2 regions of the Granulicatella elegans genome follow, and region 2 is predicted to be linked to the other one. Evidence: a T-box and tRNA genes for the amino acid it is inferred to sense, from the RefSeq annotation. Region 2 holds a T-box; the other holds one or more tRNA genes.
What was found. A T-box is a leader RNA that pairs with one kind of tRNA and senses whether it is charged. The one in region 2 lies ahead of thrS (threonine--tRNA ligase), so its partner is inferred to be a tRNA-Thr.

Region 1: it has a tRNA-Thr gene. The T-box ahead of thrS (threonine--tRNA ligase) is inferred to sense a tRNA for this amino acid. The anticodon was not compared.

What each region holds. Positions count from the first base shown of each region.
Region 1 covers NZ_CP085953.1:100,657-110,682, forward strand. The annotation lists gene LK443_RS00480 (helix-turn-helix domain-containing protein) at 1-509, opposite strand, end outside; gene LK443_RS00485 (ROK family protein) at 725-1,594, opposite strand; tRNA gene LK443_RS00490 (tRNA-Pro) at 1,673-1,746, opposite strand; tRNA gene LK443_RS00495 (tRNA-Arg) at 1,751-1,824, opposite strand; tRNA gene LK443_RS00500 (tRNA-Arg) at 1,852-1,925, opposite strand; tRNA gene LK443_RS00505 (tRNA-Leu) at 1,951-2,036, opposite strand; tRNA gene LK443_RS00510 (tRNA-Gly) at 2,062-2,133, opposite strand; tRNA gene LK443_RS00515 (tRNA-Thr) at 2,151-2,223, opposite strand; tRNA gene LK443_RS00520 (tRNA-Leu) at 2,237-2,318, opposite strand; tRNA gene LK443_RS00525 (tRNA-Lys) at 2,336-2,408, opposite strand; tRNA gene LK443_RS00530 (tRNA-Val) at 2,417-2,489, opposite strand; rRNA gene rrf (5S ribosomal RNA) at 2,504-2,619, opposite strand; rRNA gene LK443_RS00540 (23S ribosomal RNA) at 2,694-5,610, opposite strand; tRNA gene LK443_RS00545 (tRNA-Ala) at 5,744-5,816, opposite strand; tRNA gene LK443_RS00550 (tRNA-Ile) at 5,834-5,907, opposite strand; rRNA gene LK443_RS00555 (16S ribosomal RNA) at 6,020-7,569, opposite strand; gene LK443_RS00560 (DUF402 domain-containing protein) at 7,953-8,492, opposite strand; gene mutY (A/G-specific adenine glycosylase) at 8,591-9,775, opposite strand; gene recX (recombination regulator RecX) at 9,766-10,026, opposite strand, start outside.
Region 2 covers NZ_CP085953.1:1,300,694-1,310,719, reverse strand. The annotation lists gene LK443_RS06525 (DJ-1 family glyoxalase III) at 1-409, opposite strand, end outside; gene LK443_RS06520 (DegV family protein) at 562-1,407, shown strand; gene LK443_RS06515 (M42 family metallopeptidase) at 1,464-2,498, opposite strand; gene LK443_RS06510 (deoxyguanosinetriphosphate triphosphohydrolase) at 2,523-3,902, opposite strand; gene LK443_RS06505 (MATE family efflux transporter) at 4,001-5,380, opposite strand; gene thrS (threonine--tRNA ligase) at 5,455-7,398, opposite strand; T-box leader at 7,475-7,685, opposite strand; gene dnaI (primosomal protein DnaI) at 7,745-8,668, opposite strand; gene LK443_RS06490 (replication initiation and membrane attachment family protein) at 8,671-10,026, opposite strand, start outside.

The DNA.
Region 1 (10,026 bases), 690 kb from region 2:
TTACTTGTTTCATTGCCAGCATTTTTAATTTGGTGCTTAGCAGAAGCTTCAAAATAAAATGATTCTCCTTTTGAGACAATTTCTATTTGTTTTCCTACTTTCACCTGAACTTTACCTTCTAGAACATATCCAAAAGTTTCGGATAATGATGGTTCGAACACTTTGTATTCGCCTTTCGGTTGAAATTCCAATATTACTGGTTCCATCTCATGTTCATTTGAATCTGGATTTAACCAAGTCACGATTGTTTTATGTTTTGGATTCTCCATAACAGTCATATCTTCAGGTCCATAAACGATTAAAGCTTCTTCCGGTCCATCTTCAAAGAAATCCTTTGGCGCACATCCTAATACTTCTAAAATATCAAAAAATGTGTCCATCGAAGGTGAACTTAGATCATTTTCTAATTGGGATATATATCCTTTTGATAAATCCGTCCTCTCGGCTAATTCTTCTTGGGTCAGTCCTTTTTGAACACGAAGTGCTTTTAATTGACTCCCTATTTCCATATTATCCCTCCATTTTTAAACTAAAAGTTTAATAACACTATGACTTATTATACTCTAAGTTTAGTAATAGTCAACAAACAAATCTCAGAAAAATAAAAAAAGAACCCTATACAATGGATAGAGTTCAGACAAATAGATATAAAAATTAAGATGCAAAGTAATGAAACCAAAGGTTTGCTGGCGTCCATTACTACGGTATAAGAAGTCAGTTATTATTAACGTTCAGAAAGAGTCTTCGCCATTGCTAAGCATCCAATTGTTGCTGCATTATTCCCTAAAGCTGGAGTTTGTATATACTCATCAACAGAAGGATAACCAACATAACCATTCATTAATTTCTCAAATTCTTGCTTAACTTTCTTTAATAAATGAGACTGTTGCATCACTCCACCACCTAAAACAATCACTTCAGGTGCTAAAATTAATGTTGTATTATAAATACATTGTGCAGCATAATAAGCTTCAATATCCCAAATTGGATCAGTTGGCTCTAATTCAAATGCAGGACGTCCCGCTTTCTCTTGTAAGGCTGGTCCAGCTGCTAAACCTTCTAAACAGTCAGAGTGGAAAGGACATACACATTTTGCATTATCTTCAGGATGACGTTTGACAATCATATGACCCATTTCAGGGAAGTTCATCCCACCTACAAACTTACCACGTTGGATAGCTCCACCACCAACACCGGTTCCAAATGTATAATACACTAAACTTTCTAAATCTTTTCCATGACCAAAATAGTATTCGCCATAAGCTGCTGCATTTACATCAGTTGTCCAATTCATTGGTACATTTAAATGACGTTTCAATTCACCAATGAAATCAAAATTTTGCCATGCTAATTTTGGAGTAGAAGTAATGTATCCAAATGTTGCAGATTTTTTATTACTATCAATAGGACCAAAAGCACCCACACCCACCGCTTCTAATTCTTGTTCATACTTTTTAAAAAATTCAAAAACTTTCGGTAAAGTTTCCTCTGGAGTTGTCGTTGGAATTGAAATTCTTTCTAAAACTTCCATATCATGATTTCCAATGGCACAAACAAACTTTGTACCACCAGCTTCGATACTACCTAATACCATATAAAATTCCTCCAATTTGTTAATAATTATATTATAAACAAAAAAAGACAAGTAAGCTAGTACTTACTTGTCATCTAATCGGGAATACAGGATTCGAACCTACGACCCCTTGGTCCCAAACCAAGTGCTCTACCAAGCTGAGCTAATTCCCGATAATGCACCCAACAGGAGTCGAACCTGTAACCGCTTGATTCGTAGTCAAGTACTCTATCCAATTGAGCTATGGGTGCTACTTATTTACTTATATATAGAAAAAATGCACCCAACAGGAGTCGAACCTGTAACCGCTTGATTCGTAGTCAAGTACTCTATCCAATTGAGCTATGGGTGCAAATTTTATTCAATTATATTGAAAATGCCGAGGGCCGGGATCGAACCGGCACGGTCATCACTGACCGCAGGATTTTAAGTCCTGTGCGTCTGCCAATTCCGCCACCCCGGCATGGGCCATGGTTTATCATTGGCAAAGCGGAAGACGGGGTTCGAACCCGCGACCCCCACCTTGGCAAGGTGGTGTTCTACCACTGAACTACTTCCGCAAATTTATTCATTTAAATGCCGGCTAAAGGACTTGAACCCTCGACCCTCTGATTACAAATCAGATGCTCTACCAACTGAGCTAAGCCGGCCGAAACTTAATAGTGCGGGTGAAGGGACTCGAACCCCCACGCCTCTCGGCGCTAGATCCTAAATCTAGTGCGTCTGCCAATTCCGCCACACCCGCGATTTCTCGCTTGAGAATGAGTGATACAGGGCTCGAACCTGTGACCCTCTGATTAAAAGTCAGATGCTCTACCAACTGAGCTAATCACTCATGATTCATGGAGGTTAACGGGATCGAACCGCTGACCCCCTGCTTGTAAGGCAGGTGCTCTCCCAGCTGAGCTAAACCTCCATAATATTTGAAAAGCGTGGCAACGTCCTACCCTCACAGGGGGAAACCCCCAACTACTATCGGCGCTAAGAAGCTTAACTTCTGTGTTCGAGATGGGAACAGGTGTATCCTTCTTGCCATCGTCACCACACTTCTCTCTTGAAAAAGCTCTCGCTCTCTCAAAACTGAATCTATATCCAATTCCTTCCTCATTTACCTTCAACCTTGGTTAAGTCCTCGACCGATTAGTACTAGTCCGCTCCATGCCTCACGGCACTTCCACTCCTAGCCTATCTACCTGTTCGTCTCTCAGGGGTCTTACTCACTTAAAATGATGGGAAATCTCATCTCGAGGGGGGCTTCACGCTTAGATGCTTTCAGCGTTTATCCCGTCCACACATAGCTACCCAGCGATGCTCTTGGCAGAACAACTGGTACACCAGCGGTGTGTCCATCCCGGTCCTCTCGTACTAAGGACAGCTCCTCTCAAATTTCCAACGCCCGCGACGGATAGGGACCGAACTGTCTCACGACGTTCTGAACCCAGCTCGCGTACCGCTTTAATGGGCGAACAGCCCAACCCTTGGGACCGACTTCAGCCCCAGGATGCGATGAGCCGACATCGAGGTGCCAAACCTCCCCGTCGATGTGAACTCTTGGGGGAGATAAGCCTGTTATCCCCAGGGTAGCTTTTATCCGTTGAGCGATGGCCCTTCCATTCGGTACCACCGGATCACTAAGCCCGACTTTCGTCCCTGCTCGACTTGTTGGTCTCGCAGTCAAGCTCCCTTCTGCCTTTACACTCTTCGAATGATTTCCAACCATTCTGAGGGAACCTTTGGGCGCCTCCGTTACACTTTAGGAGGCGACCGCCCCAGTCAAACTGCCCGTCTGACACTGTCTCCCACCTTGCTTCTAGGTGCGGGTTAGAGGGTTCATGTAACAAGGGTAGTATCCCACCATTGCCTCCTTGGAAACTGGCGTTCCCATCTCTTCGGCTCCTACCTATCCTGTACATGTCACACAAACACTCAATATCAAACTACAGTAAAGCTCCATGGGGTCTTTCCGTCCTGTCGCGGGTAACCTGCATCTTCACAGGTACTATAATTTCACCGAGTCTCTCGTTGAGACAGTGCCCAGATCGTTACGCCTTTCGTGCGGGTCGGAACTTACCCGACAAGGAATTTCGCTACCTTAGGACCGTTATAGTTACGGCCGCCGTTTACTGGGGCTTCAATTCAAAGCTTCGCCCTAATGGACTAACCTCTCCTCTTAACCTTCCAGCACCGGGCAGGCGTCAGCCCCTATACGTCATCTTTCGATTTTGCAGAGACCTATGTTTTTGATAAACAGTCGCCTGGGCCTATTCACTGCGGCTGGTATTTCTACCAGCACCCCTTCTCCCGAAGTTACGGGGTCATTTTGCCGAGTTCCTTAACGAGAGTTCGCTCGCTCACCTTAGTGTTCTCCACTCAACTACCTGTGTCGGTTTGCGGTACGGGTTCTGTTAATCTCACTAGAAGCTTTTCTCGGCAGTGTGACGTCAGTTGCTTCGCTACTTTTTTTCGCTCCCCTTCACAGCTTACCCCGTTTGTGACAAGCATTTCACTCATCAGCGGACTCGCTGCTTGGACGTACTTTTCCACTCGTACGCTCAACTTAGCCTCCTGCGTCCCTCCATTGCTCAAACAATTAACAGAAGTACAGGAATATCAACCTGTTATCCATCGACTACGCCTTTCGGCCTCGCCTTAGGTCCCGACTAACCCTGGGAGGACGAGCCTTCCCCAGGAAACCTTAGTCATTCGGTGGACGGGATTCTCACCCGTCTTTCGCTACTCATACCGGCATTCTCACTTCTAAGCGCTCCACATGTCCTTACGGTCATGCTTCTTCGCCCTTAGAACGCTCTCCTACCACTCAGTTATTATCTGAATCCACAGCTTCGGTAATCTGTTTAGCCCCGTTACATTTTCGGCGCAGGGTCACTCGACTAGTGAGCTATTACGCACTCTTTGAATGATGGCTGCTTCTAAGCCAACATCCTAGTTGTCTGTGCAACCCCACATCCTTTTCCACTTAACAGATATTTTGGGACCTTAGCTGGTGGTCTGGGCTGTTTCCCTTTCGACTACGGATCTTATCACTCGCAGTCTGACTCCCGGACATAAATACATGGCATTCGGAGTTTATCTGAATTCGGTAACCCGAGATGGGCCCCTAGTCCAAACAGTGCTCTACCTCCACGATTCTTCATTCCGAGGCTAGCCCTAAAGCTATTTCGGAGAGAACCAGCTATCTCCAAGTTCGATTGGAATTTCTCCGCTACCCACACCTCATCCAAGCACTTTTCAACGTGCCCTGGTTCGGTCCTCCAGTGCGTTTTACCGCACCTTCAACCTGGACATGGGTAGATCACTTGGTTTCGGGTCTACGTCAACATACTCTGCCGCCCTATTCAGACTCGCTTTCGCTACGGCTCCGACTCTTCATCTTAACCTCGCATGTTAACGTAACTCGCCGGTTCATTCTACAAAAGGCACGCCATCACCCATTAACGGGCTCTGACTACTTGTAAGCACACGGTTTCAGGTACTCTTTCACTCCCCTCCCGGGGTTCTTTTCACCTTTCCCTCACGGTACTGGTTCACTATCGGTCACTAGGTAGTATTTAGCCTTGCCAGATGGTCCTGGCGGATTCCGACGGGATTCCTCGTGTCCCGCCGTACTCAGGTGCTCTCTTGTGCCAACTTTCTGTTTTGCATACAGGACTGTCACCTTCTTTGATCCTGCTTTCCAACAGGGTTCTGCTACAGATTGTCATACACGTTGTTGAAAGTCCTACAACCCCAGTGTGCATGCACACTGGTTTGGGCTCTTCCCGTTTCGCTCGCCGCTACTCAGGAAATCGATTTTTCTTTCTCTTCCTGCGGGTAATGAGATGTTTCAGTTCCCCGCGTCTACCTCGTCATAAGCCTGCGCTTATGCGTAACACCCCATCACGGGTGTTGGGTTCCCCCATTCGGAAATCTCTGGATCTTAGCTTACTTACAGCTCCCCAAAGCATATCGGTGTTCGTTCCGTCCTTCTTCGGCTCCTAGTGCCAAGGCATTCACCGTGCGCCCTTATTCACTTAACCATTATGGTCGCGTTGCTTCTTGTTAAAAAACTCTTTTTCGTTAGATTTCTCTAACTCTCGGTAAATTTTTGGTTTTCATTTGTGATATAGTATTCAGTTTTCAAAGGTCGAGTTTCTATCCTTTCGGATAGTATGGAGACTAGCGGGATCGAACCGCTGACCTCCTGCGTGCAAAGCAGGCGCTCTCCCAGCTGAGCTAAGCCCCCATTAAATTCGAAACTTATGGGCCTAAATGGACTCGAACCATCGACCTCACGCTTATCAGGCGTGCGCTCTAACCAGCTGAGCTATAGGCCCGTTCGGATTTAGACTTATTGTTTTGAGAGTTAACCTCTCAAAACTAAACAAAGATTTCAACCTGTAGGGTTCCGTGTTCATCTAACGTCGAAACATTAGATGTTATCCTTAGAAAGGAGGTGATCCAGCCGCACCTTCCGATACGGCTACCTTGTTACGACTTCACCCCAATCATCTATCCCACCTTAGGCGGCTGGCTCCGTAAGGTTACCTCACCGACTTTGGGTGTTACAAACTCTCGTGGTGTGACGGGCGGTGTGTACAAGACCCGGGAACGTATTCACCGCGGCGTGCTGATCCGCGATTACTAGCGATTCCGGCTTCATGTAGGCGAGTTGCAGCCTACAATCCGAACTGAGAATGGCTTTAAGAGATTCGCTTACCCTCGCGAGTTCGCTGCTCGTTGTACCATCCATTGTAGCACGTGTGTAGCCCAAGTCATAAGGGGCATGATGATTTGACGTCATCCCCACCTTCCTCCGGTTTGTCACCGGCAGTCTCACTAGAGTGCCCAACTCAATGCTGGCAACTAGTAATAAGGGTTGCGCTCGTTGCGGGACTTAACCCAACATCTCACGACACGAGCTGACGACAACCATGCACCACCTGTCTCTTTGTCCCCGAAGGGAATGCTCTATCTCTAGAGTGGTCAAAGGATGTCAAGACTTGGTAAGGTTCTTCGCGTTGCTTCGAATTAAACCACATGCTCCACCGCTTGTGCGGGTCCCCGTCAATTCCTTTGAGTTTCAACCTTGCGGTCGTACTCCCCAGGCGGAGTGCTTAATGCGTTAACTGCAGCACTGAAGGGCGGAAACCCTCCAACACTTAGCACTCATCGTTTACGGCGTGGACTACCAGGGTATCTAATCCTGTTTGCTACCCACGCTTTCGAGCCTCAGCGTCAGTTACAGACCAGAGAGTCGCCTTCGCCACTGGTGTTCCTCCATATATCTACGCATTTCACCGCTACACATGGAATTCCACTCTCCTCTTCTGCACTCAAGTCAACCAGTTTCCAATGACCCTCCCCGGTTGAGCCGGGGGCTTTCACATCAGACTTAATTGACCGCCTGCGCTCGCTTTACGCCCAATAAATCCGGACAACGCTTGCCACCTACGTATTACCGCGGCTGCTGGCACGTAGTTAGCCGTGGCTTTCTGGTTAGATACCGTCACACGCATAACAGTTACTCTATGCGCTGTTCTTCTCTAACAACAGAGTTTTACGAACCGAAATCCTTCTTCACTCACGCGGCGTTGCTCCGTCAGACTTGCGTCCATTGCGGAAGATTCCCTACTGCTGCCTCCCGTAGGAGTTTGGGCCGTGTCTCAGTCCCAATGTGGCCGATCACCCTCTCAGGTCGGCTATGCATCACGGCCTTGGTGAGCCGTTACCTCACCAACTAGCTAATGCACCGCGGGTCCATCCATCAGCAGAAGCCGAAGCCTCTTTTCCTTCTTCAGTCATGCGACTAAAGAACCTATGCGGTTTTAGCATCCGTTTCCGAATGTTATCCCCCTCTGATGGGCAGGTTACCCACGTGTTACTCACCCGTTCGCCACTAGATTGACCTGTGCAAGCACCGGTCGCTCTCGTTCGACTTGCATGTATTAGGCACGCCGCCAGCGTTCGTCCTGAGCCAGGATCAAACTCTCATGAAAATACATTCATGAGCTTTTGAAAGCTCATTTAATTACTGACTTATTGTTTTTCTCCTTAGAGAAAAGAAATTGTTGTTTCTTCACTTTTGTGAAGTCCCTACACATTTGGTTTGTCTTCTTTGTTTAGTTTTCAAAGGTCAACGTCGCTTTATCGCGACAACTCCTATATATTATCACAGGCGTTTTTTTCTGTCAACTACTTTTTAAAATTTATTTTAAATTTATTTTTCGCAATCGTTTCAAAGGCGAACATTCGTTAACAGTGTTTATAATTTACCATAGCTTTTTATTCTTTGCAAGTCTTTTTTAAAACTTTTTTATCTTTTAAAAAAATGTTTTGAAGCTCTCACTTCAAAACATTTTCTTACTCACACTACCTTGAGCTATTGTTTTCGATAGGTTAGTTGACAATAACGTTCATACCATAAGTCAACGTACTCTGGTGAAAATGGACCTTTTTTATTGTTAATCCAATCGACTAGAATTTCAACATTCGCCTTCAAAATTTGATCAATCTCTTTTGAATAATGCATTTTTCGGCGGTGTTGTTCATATTCGTCGACATCTAATAGTCTTTTTTCACCATCCGGGAATATTTTAATATCTAAATCATAATCAATATATTTTAATGCTTCTTTATCTAATACATAAGGAGAAGCTAGATTACAATAGTATGATATTCCTTTTTGACGAATCATGGTTACTACATTAAACCAGTAATGCTTATGATAGTATAACAGCGCTGGTTCTCTTGTTAGCCAACGTCTTCCATCCGCTTCGGTTACTAATGTATGATCATTACAAGCGATAATTGCTTGGTCACTTGTTTTTAACACCATACTATCTCTCCACGTACGATGAAGACTGCCATCATGTTTATAACTCTTGACAGTGATGAATTCTCCTTCTCTTGGATTTTGCATCACGAGTCCAACCTTCTATATCGATTTTAGAAAAGCTCCCTTTTCTTAATATACACATTCGACTGTAGTATAGCATATTTCGTTGCTTCTGTGAATATCTACAGCGTATTATTCTTTTCTTGTTGAATCACGTGTTCCCATAATTTTGTTTGCACTTTTGAAAATGGCATTTTATGAAATTCTTCCGCTTCTGCCCATTTTAATTCCCTATCATTTGTTTTTTCAAGTGATGTATTTCCTTGAATATTGTATTTTGATAATTTAACTTCCCATTTTTGGTGACTGAAAATATGTTTTACTTCCCCTTTAAACGTCTTTTCTTTTTCAATCTTTAATTGATAAATTGTTTCAAATTGAGTTTCCATTGGAATATTTTTATTCGGATACTCTTCTACTACTTCTGCAATCTCATCTAATAAACTCAACTGTTTTCCTGTTGGTGTATAGTCTCTTATTAATGGGAAATGCCAAAATCCACTTAATAAATCTGCATATGTATTTTTCTCTAGTAAATATTGTCCTTTTTCATTTTGTATCACAAATGCTTCCCATCTCATTGGGATTGGCTTTTTCTTTGGAATTTTTACTGGATATAAATGCATTGTTCCATTCAGATAAGCCGCACTAAATTCTTTTACCGGACTATCTTCTGGATGTGGTGTTGCTGGTGACTCAATATCTGACCCTAAATCCATCAATGCTTGGTTAAAATCACCAGGTCGTTCTTTTGAAATAATTTTTTCTGCTACTGCTTGGAACACTTTTCTGTTGGATGGATTACCGATATCTAATCCTATTTCAAATAATCGACTAATCACCCTCATTAAGTTTCCATCTACTGCTGGCTCTGGTAAATCAAAAGCAATACTAGCAATCGCACCCGCTGTATACGGACCAATTCCTTTTAATGTTTGAATTTCTTCCATTGTACTTGGAAACTCACCGCCATATTGCTCCATAATTTGTTTAGCTGCTTTTTGCATATTTCTGACTCTGGAATAATATCCCAACCCTTCCCAGACCTTTAATAAGGATTCCTCCTGTGCATTTGATAAAGATTCAATTGTTGGAAAAGTTTCTAGAAAACGATGGTAGTATGGAATCACTGTATCGACTCTTGTTTGTTGAAGCATTATTTCACTCACCCATATATGATAAGGATTATTCGAATGTCTCCAAGGTAAATCTCTTTTTTCTTTGTCGTACCATGCTAATAATTTTTCTTGAAATGAAGCAATTTTCTCTTCGGACCACATTTTTATTCCATATTGTTCTAAATCCATTCTTCACTCTCCCATTTTAATTTTTCAATCGCTTCATCAATGGATGAACTGCTGAACCCTTTTTGATATAACTTCCCTTTTAAGAGATACCAAACTTGTGAATCTGTTATTTCATATTTTGAAAGTAATGTTTTTAAAATTCTCTCGCTTTGTTTCATGACTAATTCTTCTTCATTCTCTTCTTGTTTCACAAATGTTAATGATGAAATTACAGATTGAACGATATCTAACTCATAACCTTTTTGCATTAA
Region 2 (10,026 bases):
CACCTGTATAAGTACCATCATTAATTTGTTTTTCAAATCCAGGATAACAAGTATAGTTACGATTTTTTAATGCTCCAGAATTTTCAATCGCAATCGGTGCAGCACAATTAGCTGCAATCAATTTCCCTGCATCATAATGTAGTTTGACAAAATCTTGCACTTCTTGATGATCTTTTAATAATTTTGCTCCTGGCATACCACCGGGTAAAATAACAATATCATATAATTCTTTTTTCACAGCTAATAATTCTTTATCTGTGGAAATTGTTAAATCATGAGAACCCGTTGCCACATTAGCAGATACTCCAACTATATCGACTTCTACTCCTACACGACGTAAAATATCCATTGGCGCTATTGCCTCAATTTCTTCAAAACCTGTTGTCAACACGATTGCTGCTCTTTTCATTAGAACTCCTCCTTGTTCTTCTTCCATTCTATTTTAACGATTTTTATACTTGTTTTCAATAGTGATAGCGTTTCAGTTATACATTGACATTTCTTTTTTTTATCAGTATAGTGAATTCATTAAATGAAAATATAATCCCTAGGAGGAAACAAATGACTTGGAAAATTATTACGGATTCTGGTTGTGATATTAAACACGTAGAATCTTTACCTGAGCATTGTACTTATGTGAATGTTCCTTTAACGATTCATGTAGGTGAGGAAGAATTTATTGATAATGAAGCTTTAGAAATTGATCAAATGATGGTTAAAATGTATGCCTATGAAGGGAAAACTTCCTCATCTTGTCCAAGCCCTGAGAGCTATTTACAATCATTTGAAGGTGCCGATAACATTATTGTTGTAACGATTACTGGTACTTTATCTGGAAGTCATAATAGTGCGCAATTAGCCAAAAAAATGTACTTAGAAGAACACCCTGATGCAAACATTGAAATTATCGATAGCTTATCAGCAAGTGGAGAAATAGTATTACTCACACAAGCCATTGCAAACTTCATCAAAGAAGATCCTTCTTTCGAAGTAGTTGTTAAGAAAGCTCGTAATTATCATTCAAAAACAAAACTATTATTTGCTCTAGCAAGTGTGGATAATCTTGTTAAAAACGGTCGCCTAAGTAAATTAGTTGGACGTGTCGTTGGATTACTGAATATTCGTATGGTTGGACAAGCTAGTACAGAAGGAACATTAGAATTACTCCATAAAGCACGTGGACAAAAGCGTGCTGTCACTGCTATCTGGGATGAAATGAAAAAGAACAATTACCAAGGTGGACGTGTTGCCATTAGTCATTGTGACAATCCAGAAATTTGTGCCATGATTACAACAGCAATTCACTCTGAATTTCCTAATGCCGATGTTCAAGCTTATCCTACTAGTGGATTATGTAGCTACTATGCTGAACAAGGCGGAATTTTAATGGGTTATGAGACTCATTAATTGCATTCTATAACATAAAATAAACGACTCCTATCAAACGATAAGAGTCGTTTTTATTATACTAATTCGCTTTTTAAATAAGCATCTACTAAAGCTTCAGTTGCTTGAATTGATTTAATATGCGTTCTTTCATATGAATGACTCGATTCAATTCCTGCGCCTAGTAGAGCATGTTTAACATCTGCTCCTGCACACATGGCTGCTGAAGCATCACTTCCATAAAATGGATAAATATCTAATCGATAGTCAATTTTATTTTCTTTTGCTAAGTCTACTAAATGTTGACGTAGCGTATAATTATAGGGACCAGAACCATCTTTCACACAAATAGAAACCGTATATTCATCTGTTTGTTGGTCATCTCCCATAGCTCCCATATCTACTGCTAAAAATTCCACAGCATTTTCAGGAATGCTACTATTCGCTCCCGTTCCCGTTTCTTCAATACAACTAAACATAAAATGAGTCGTTACTGGCAACTGAATATGCCAATCACGATAAGTTTTTAATAAATTTAATAAAATAGCTGCACTAACTTTATCATCTAAGAAACGACTTTTTACAAATCCCGTTGGAGTTATCGTCGTACGTGGATCAAAGGAAACAAAGTCTCCCACTTCAATCCCTAAACTTCTTGTCTCTTGTTCAGAATTGACTACTAGATCCAAACGAACTTCCATATTATCTTGCGTCCGTTCTGCTGTACCAGCATCTTTATAAACATGACAACTTGTTTGATGAATTAAAATTGTTCCCGTTACACTTTCACCCGTTGAAGCAATATGAACGGTACAGTTTTCTCCTTCAATCATATTCCATGGATAACCACCAATTTTATCTAATTTCAAACGACCACTTGGTTTAATGGCACGAACAATCGCTCCTAATGTATCCACATGGGCAGTTACTACACGACTACTAGCATTGTCCTTCCCCTCTACCGTTACGATAATATTTCCCTTTGGTGTTCTTTTATAAGGGTATCCTAATTTTTCAAGAGTTTTCATTAAATACTCCTGCACTCCTACAGTATATCCCGTTGGAGAAGGGACTGCTAATAATTCTTGTAAATATTCTAATGTTTGATTCATGTATAAATTCCTTTCAAATAACTACTAAATTCCTACCATATCTCGGTAAAGTTGATGCGCATAACTATCCGTCATTCCTGATATAAAATCAGTTGCCAATAATAAGCGTAAATATAATTTCTCTACTTCAGATTTACCTTCTGCAAAATAATGATACGAACGTTTTTGACTTTCTGAAATGATACCAATTTTCTTCAAATCAACATAATCCAATCGACGGTTTGTATCATAGGCTACTAATGGTGGAACAAAACTATCTAATAAATACGTTAAAGTAGAATAACCTGAAATTTCTAATCGTAAAATACTCTTATGATCATAGATTTTATCTTCAGAAATTTTTCTTAAATGAGTGTATAACCCATGCGCACTAGACTCCGTTAATAAATCTTGTTGATAGTCACCATTCATAATCTGATCATAATGAATGACAAAAGACTCTGTCGCTGCATCGATTAACATCGTTCTTATATCGACAAAAAATTGATTAATACTAAAAATTTCTTCATCAATTGTTTCTAATATTTTCACGACTTTTTTTGAATGCGGAGAAGTTTTATCTTCTTTTAATACGGAATGTAAATATTCTTTTACAACGGCAAATCTTAAAGCACCTTTTCCAATGGCATCTTCCATATCTGCTATTAAATAGGCAATATCATCTGCAGCTTCTAAAATAAACGTCAATGGATGGCGATTTTCACCAGTTCCTGTAATCGAAGTAATTTGACGAAAATTATCTTCTTCAGATCTAAAAAATCCTACTTTTTTCGAAGTGATTTTCTCCGTTTTCGGCTGATTTGAAGCACGTGTGTATTTTAAAATCGTATTAATAGTTGCTGGAGTTAAATCTAATCCATCAAAGTTTCCCTTAAAATCATGTAACTTCGATATAATTCTTAGTGATTGAGCGTTCCCTTCAAAATGATAAAAATCATGTACATAAGGACTTTCTAAAAATTCATCTGCAACATCTGAATATTCTGCTAAAATCTTAGGTAAATTCTTCTTAAACCATTGTCGAATAATATCTTCTCCAAAATGTCCATAAGGAGGATTACCAATATCATGTAATAAACTAGCACATTCTACAATTCTAGCAATATCACTTTGATAGTTCATCATTTCTTGTTTGCTGGAATCTGTTTCAGTCAATGACTCTTGTTGCAATGACCGTACAATTTCACTCACTAGCGTTCTTGCAATCATTGCTACTTCTAAAGAATGTGTTAACCTTGTATGAATAAAGTCTAATCTTTCTAAAGGAAATACTTGCGTTTTATCTTGTAATCGCCTAAAAGCTGGACTTGTTACAATTCTTTTATAATCATCATCAAACTCGTTACGATGGTTTGACTCTTTGTCTGAAAGACGAGTAGTTGCCAATAAAGTTTTCCATTCCATGTCATCACTCCTTTCCTCTATCTTAAACCAATTTACGAAACATTTCCATCTTAGAAAGAAAAAAGAGCAAAGTATTCAGCTACTTCACTCTCTAATGTTTATTTGGATAAAATCAATTCTTCTTTCCTATGAATATCGTCTAATTCTCGCTTAAAGAAATACACACATAGAACTAATGCAATCACATCTGATACAGGAGTAGCAAACATCATCCCCTCTACTCCAAAAATATACGTCATCGAAAGCATGACAGGTAATAAAATCAATAATTGTCTTGCTAATGATAAAAACGCTCCTGTTTTTGCTTTTCCAATTGCTGGGAAAAATGTTGTCATTAAAATCGTGTGCCCATTAATGAATAGAAACATCATAAAATAACGCATATAACGAACTCCAAATTCAAAATACAGATCATTTCCATTTCCGAATAATTCAATAATTTGTAATGGGAAAATTTCAAACACTGCCCAAGTGACAAATGAGAGACCAAATCCAATTTTTAAAGCTAAAAAGATGGTTTGACGTACTCGTAAATAATGCTTTGCTCCATAATTATAACCAACAATTGGTTGAACGCCTTGAGTCATTCCAATAATTAACGCAATAAAAATGACAAATACTTTTGCTACAATGCCACCAACTGCGATTGGAATTTCACTACCATAAATAGACATAGCTCCATAAGTTTTTAATAAATTATTGGAAACAATTTGTACAATTAAAGCAGAAATTTGAAAAATAAAGGAAGTTAATCCAAGAGCAGCAATGGCTTCTACTTGCTGCATATGCGGAATAAAATCTTCCCATTGAAACTTCACGGAACGAAACTTTGGAATATAAGAAAATAATAACAGTGCTGAAATCATTTGACTTAACACCGTTGCCCAAGCGGCTCCAGCGATTCCCATTTGAAATACAAAAATAAAAATTGGATCTAATACTGTGTTTAAAACAGCTCCGACAATAATTGCCATCATTGAAAATGTCGCTCTTCCATCTGAACGAACAAGAGGATTAAATCCTGTTGAAAATAAGAAAAACGGAATACCATAAGCCGTAATGCGAGAATACTCCATGGCATAATCAAAAATTTGTTCCGTTGCTCCAAACAATTGCATTAATGGTGCTAAAAAGATTTGAACAAGCAGGAAAATTGCAATTCCCATCACAATTAATTGAATAACCGCTGTTCCTGCTATTCTTTTAGCTTTATTGACTTCTTTACGCCCTAATTCTAAATTAAAATTGGATGCAGCCCCTACTCCTGTCATTAAACCTAATGCTAAACAAATCGTTGTAATTGGAAATGCAATATTTGTCGCAGCATTTCCTAAATACCCAACTCCTTGTCCGATAAAAATTTGATCTACAATATTATATAGGGCATTGACGACATTAGCAATCATTGCGGGAATCGCTAATTGCATCAATAATTTTTTGACGGGTTGCGTTCCCATCGGATTTTCAATCGTTGTCATATATGAACTCCTTTTTTGTAACTTTAAACAAATATCCACCGGATAAACCGATGGAAACTTATTTACTAATTAGATTAATCTTCTAACGGACGAGAGAAGTTTGCAATTTCACGTTGAACACGTTCTAAGTATGCTTCAATTGTCATTGTAACAGTTTCTTTTGAACCATAGCGACGAACTGTAACTGTTCCTTCTTCTACTTCTTTATCCCCAATTACTAATTGATAAGGGATTTTTTGTGTTTGAGAGGCACGAATCTTGTAACCCATTTTTTCATTACGGTCATCTAATTCAACACGTAATCCTAAGCTCATCATTTTTTCTTTTAATGCACGAGCTGCATCATAATGATGTTCCACACTTACTGGAATTAAAGTCGCTTGAACTGGAGCTAACCAAGTTGGGAATGCTCCTTTATATTCTTCGATTAAGTAAGCTACAAAACGTTCTGCAGTTGATACTACCCCACGGTGAATAACTACTGGACGGTGAGTATTGTCACCATCTTCACCTACATAAGTTAAGTCAAAACGTTCTGGTAATAAGAAGTCTAATTGGATTGTAGACATTGTTTCTTCTAAGCCCATTGCTGTTTTGAATTGGATATCTAATTTTGGACCATAGAAAGCAGCTTCACCAATTGCTTCGAAATATTCTAAGCCCATTTCATCCATTGCTTCTTTTAACATTGCTTCTGCTTTATTCCACATTTCATCATCATCGAAGTATTTGTGTTTATCTTCTGGATCACGATAACTTAAACGGAATCGATAATCTTTTACATTGAAATCTTTATATACTTCACGAATTAAATCAAGAATACGTTTGAACTCATCTTTAATTTGATCAGGACGAACAAATGTATGACCATCATTTAATGTCATTTCACGTACACGTTGTAGGCCAGATAATGCTCCTGATTTTTCGTAACGGTGCATCATTCCTAACTCAGCAATACGAATAGGTAATTCACGATAGCTGTGAATATGATTTTTATAAACCATCATATGGTGTGGACAGTTCATTGGACGTAATACTAATAATTCTCCATCTCCCATATCCATTGGAGGGAACATATCTTCTTGATAGTGTGCCCAGTGACCTGAAGTTTTATACAAACCTACATCAGCCATTACTGGAGTATATACATGTTGGTATCCAAGAGAAATTTCTTTGTCTACAATATAACGTTCAATTGTACGACGAATTGTAGCACCTTTTGGTAACCAGAATGGTAATCCTGAGCCAACTTCTTGGCTAATCATAAATAAGTCTAATTCTTTTCCTAATTTACGATGGTCACGTTCTTTTGCTTCTTCACGCATTTTCAAGAATTCTTTTAAATCTGCTTTATCAAAGAATGCTGTACCGTATACACGTTGCATCATCTTATTATCAGAATTTCCTCTCCAATATGCTCCAGCAAGAGATAATAATTTGAAGACTTGAATACGTCCTGTTGAAGGTACGTGGATTCCACGACATAAGTCTACGAAATCTTCTTGTTGATAAATAGAAATTGTTTCATCTTCTGGTAAACCATTAATTAATTCTACTTTATATGGATCATTTGCAAAAATTTCTAACGCTTCTGCACGGCTTACTTCACGACGTACGATTGGATAGTTTTCTTTTACAATTCTCATCATTTCTGCTTCCACTTCTGGAAGAGCATCTTCTGTTAATTGGTTTGGCATATCTGTATCATAATAAAATCCTGATTCAATTGCAGGTCCCACCCCAAAATGAATTCCTGGGTATAAACGAGTTAACGCATGCGCTAATAAGTGTGCTGTTGAGTGACGCAAAATTCCTAATGCATCTTCATGGTCTGGTGTTACGATTTCAATACTTGCATCTTCTGTTAATGCTTGATTTAAATCGACTAATTCTCCATTTACTTTACCTGCAAGTGCTTTTTTTGCTAAGCTCTTACTAATACTTTCAGCAACTTCTTTTACTGAAATCCCTTGTTCAAATTCTTTTACAGCTCCATCTGGAAATGTAACTTTAATCATTGACATTGTTCTCCTTCTTTCCTTTCAAAAATGCTTTAAAAAAACAAAAAAACCATAGTTTGCATACTCATACAAACTATGGGACGTTATTTCTACGTGGTTCCACCCAAATTCATTCGTTTTAAACGAATCTCTTAAACGGACTAACGCTCCGCTACGCCTTGCCTTACTTCATTCAAACAAGGATTCAAAAGTGGTAAAACTATCTCGGATGAAGTGTTCCACCAACCCACTTCTCTCTATTAGATAACCAGATAACAGTTTCTTGTCTTTTTCATCATTTTCAAAATATTTAATTCATTAATATTTAACCACTATTTTTTATAAAAATCAAGCTATTTTAAAATTATGAATAGCGACGATTTTCTCCAGCTAAGAAAATTTCTTTCGATAGGAAACGTACACGTTCAATCAAACGTTTTGCTTTTAATAATTCTACATCTCCACGATTAGAGACACTTAAATGTTCTTGTAATTCTTCAATCGTTAAATTAGATGAAAAGAATGTTGGTAATTCTTGCATCATACGATATTCCAATACAATCATTAAAATTTCATCTCTAAACCAAGCAGAATTTGATTCAGCTCCAATATCATCTAACATTAAAATTGGAGAAGTTTTTAAAATTTCAACCTTTTCTTCTAAACGATTAGCACCAATCGCACTTTTGAGTTCACTTGATAAACTTGGAACATGCACTAAAGTTGTTTCAAATCCGATTTGAGCTAATTCATTTGCAATAGCTGCTAAGAAATAAGTCTTCCCTACTCCAAATGACCCGACTAAATAAATCGCACGGTGAAATTCATTTGGCTTTGCAGATAATTCATTAATAAATTGCAATGAAGCTTTAAAAATTTCTTGACGCTCTTTTGTAATATCTAAGGAATTTAATGTCACCTGTAATAAATTTTTAGGCATATTAATGGCATGAATTCGATTCGTTAAATCTTGCTTCTGTTGTTTTTGGATAAACTCTTGAGTCGGACGATACACGACTTCAACAAAACCTTGGTTCACCCTTAATAAGGGTTCCATCCCTTTAATGTATGTTTCTACTCCTTGGATACGAGCATCACGTTGTTGAATATATTCCAATAGGGCTGAATAGCTTTTCACTAAATTTTCTTGCGGAATTTCTTCTTGATGTTCTTGTAAAAATTGTTGAACTTCTTTATCTTGTAAAACTTCTGCTATAATTTTCTGATACTGTTGTTGAAATGCTGTAGTAGCTGTTTTATTGCCAAATAAATCTTGCATTCCTTCCATCACTATTCTCCCTTCATTTGTTCAGAATTCCCACTTGTTTTCAATTGAGAAAGCTGTGCTTTTAACAATTGAAGATTTTCATCATCTAATGGACTTTCTTTTGTTTCATTTGGTTTCATTGCCCAGTCAGGAACAGAAGCCACTCTTCCTTTTGGAGCATTTCCATAATATTTTTTACCTGAATATGACTGTGCTTGTCGATTTTCGATTTTTTCTTTACGACTTGCTTTAAACTCTTTATCTCTTTGTCGAACCGCTTCAATGGCACTTTCAGCTGTTTGAATGCCTTTTTGACTCCAATCATTTGCAATGGTATCGATTAAATTTTTATTAATCGTTGGATTATTTTTAACAACTAATACGTAATGAATTAAAATATTAATCACTTCTGATGGAATCGTTCCTACTTGAACTAAATCTAAAATAATTCGTTGTTCTCCATTTGAAACATAGCCATTTCTTTGTTGCTTAATACTTGTCATAAAGTCAAATGGTGTCATTTCTTTTGCTAAGGTTATTAATCGTTGAATCGTTTGAGGCAAATGAGTAGCCGCTTGACTTGCTTTTTGTTTTTCTTTTGCAACAACTTCTGAAACTGCAGGCATACTTTCTTTTTTAGAAACAACTGGAGTTACAATAACCTCCTCTTGTTTAGGTGCTGCTAAATGCTGATTTGCATTTATAATAATGGAATACAATTCCTTTTCATCGATTTCACCCGTTGATAAATCCGCAGCATAAATCACATATTGCGCAATTTCTCTTTCCGTTAATCCATAATATAATTGGAAGCTATTTAACATTTGCTTCACCTCAGGCGTTAAAGCCTGTTCATGAACAAATTGACTCTTTAATAGATCGGTTAATAATTCCCAATCAATAGTAGAATTCATGACTAATGATTCTTGTTGCTTCACATCTTTAATCATTTGTTTTTCTTGAGCAATATTTCTCTTGTACTGTGACATATTGAAAGGTAATTGGAATCCTTCTTGGAAAGTACTGGTCACCTCTTCCCCATAAGCAGCCTTTTCTTTTACACTAAAACGTTTTTGTAAAATTTCAAAACGTTGATGCCCCACTTGATTCACTAAAAGTGTCGATAATAAAGCATCTTTGAAAAATAAATTTGGACTTGCTGGTGCTTGTAATTCAAATGTATATTGAGCACTAATCGATTCTTCATCTTCATAACGATATGTTTTTAATAAGCCAACCGATTCTAAACGGATTCTTGCTTGGTAAAAATCTGGAATTCCCATATTCACTAACGCCAATAAATCCGCCAATCGAATGACATCACTTTGATAGGAATTCGGAGAAAGCTCACTAAATAAGACTAAATATAAAGTTGAGGC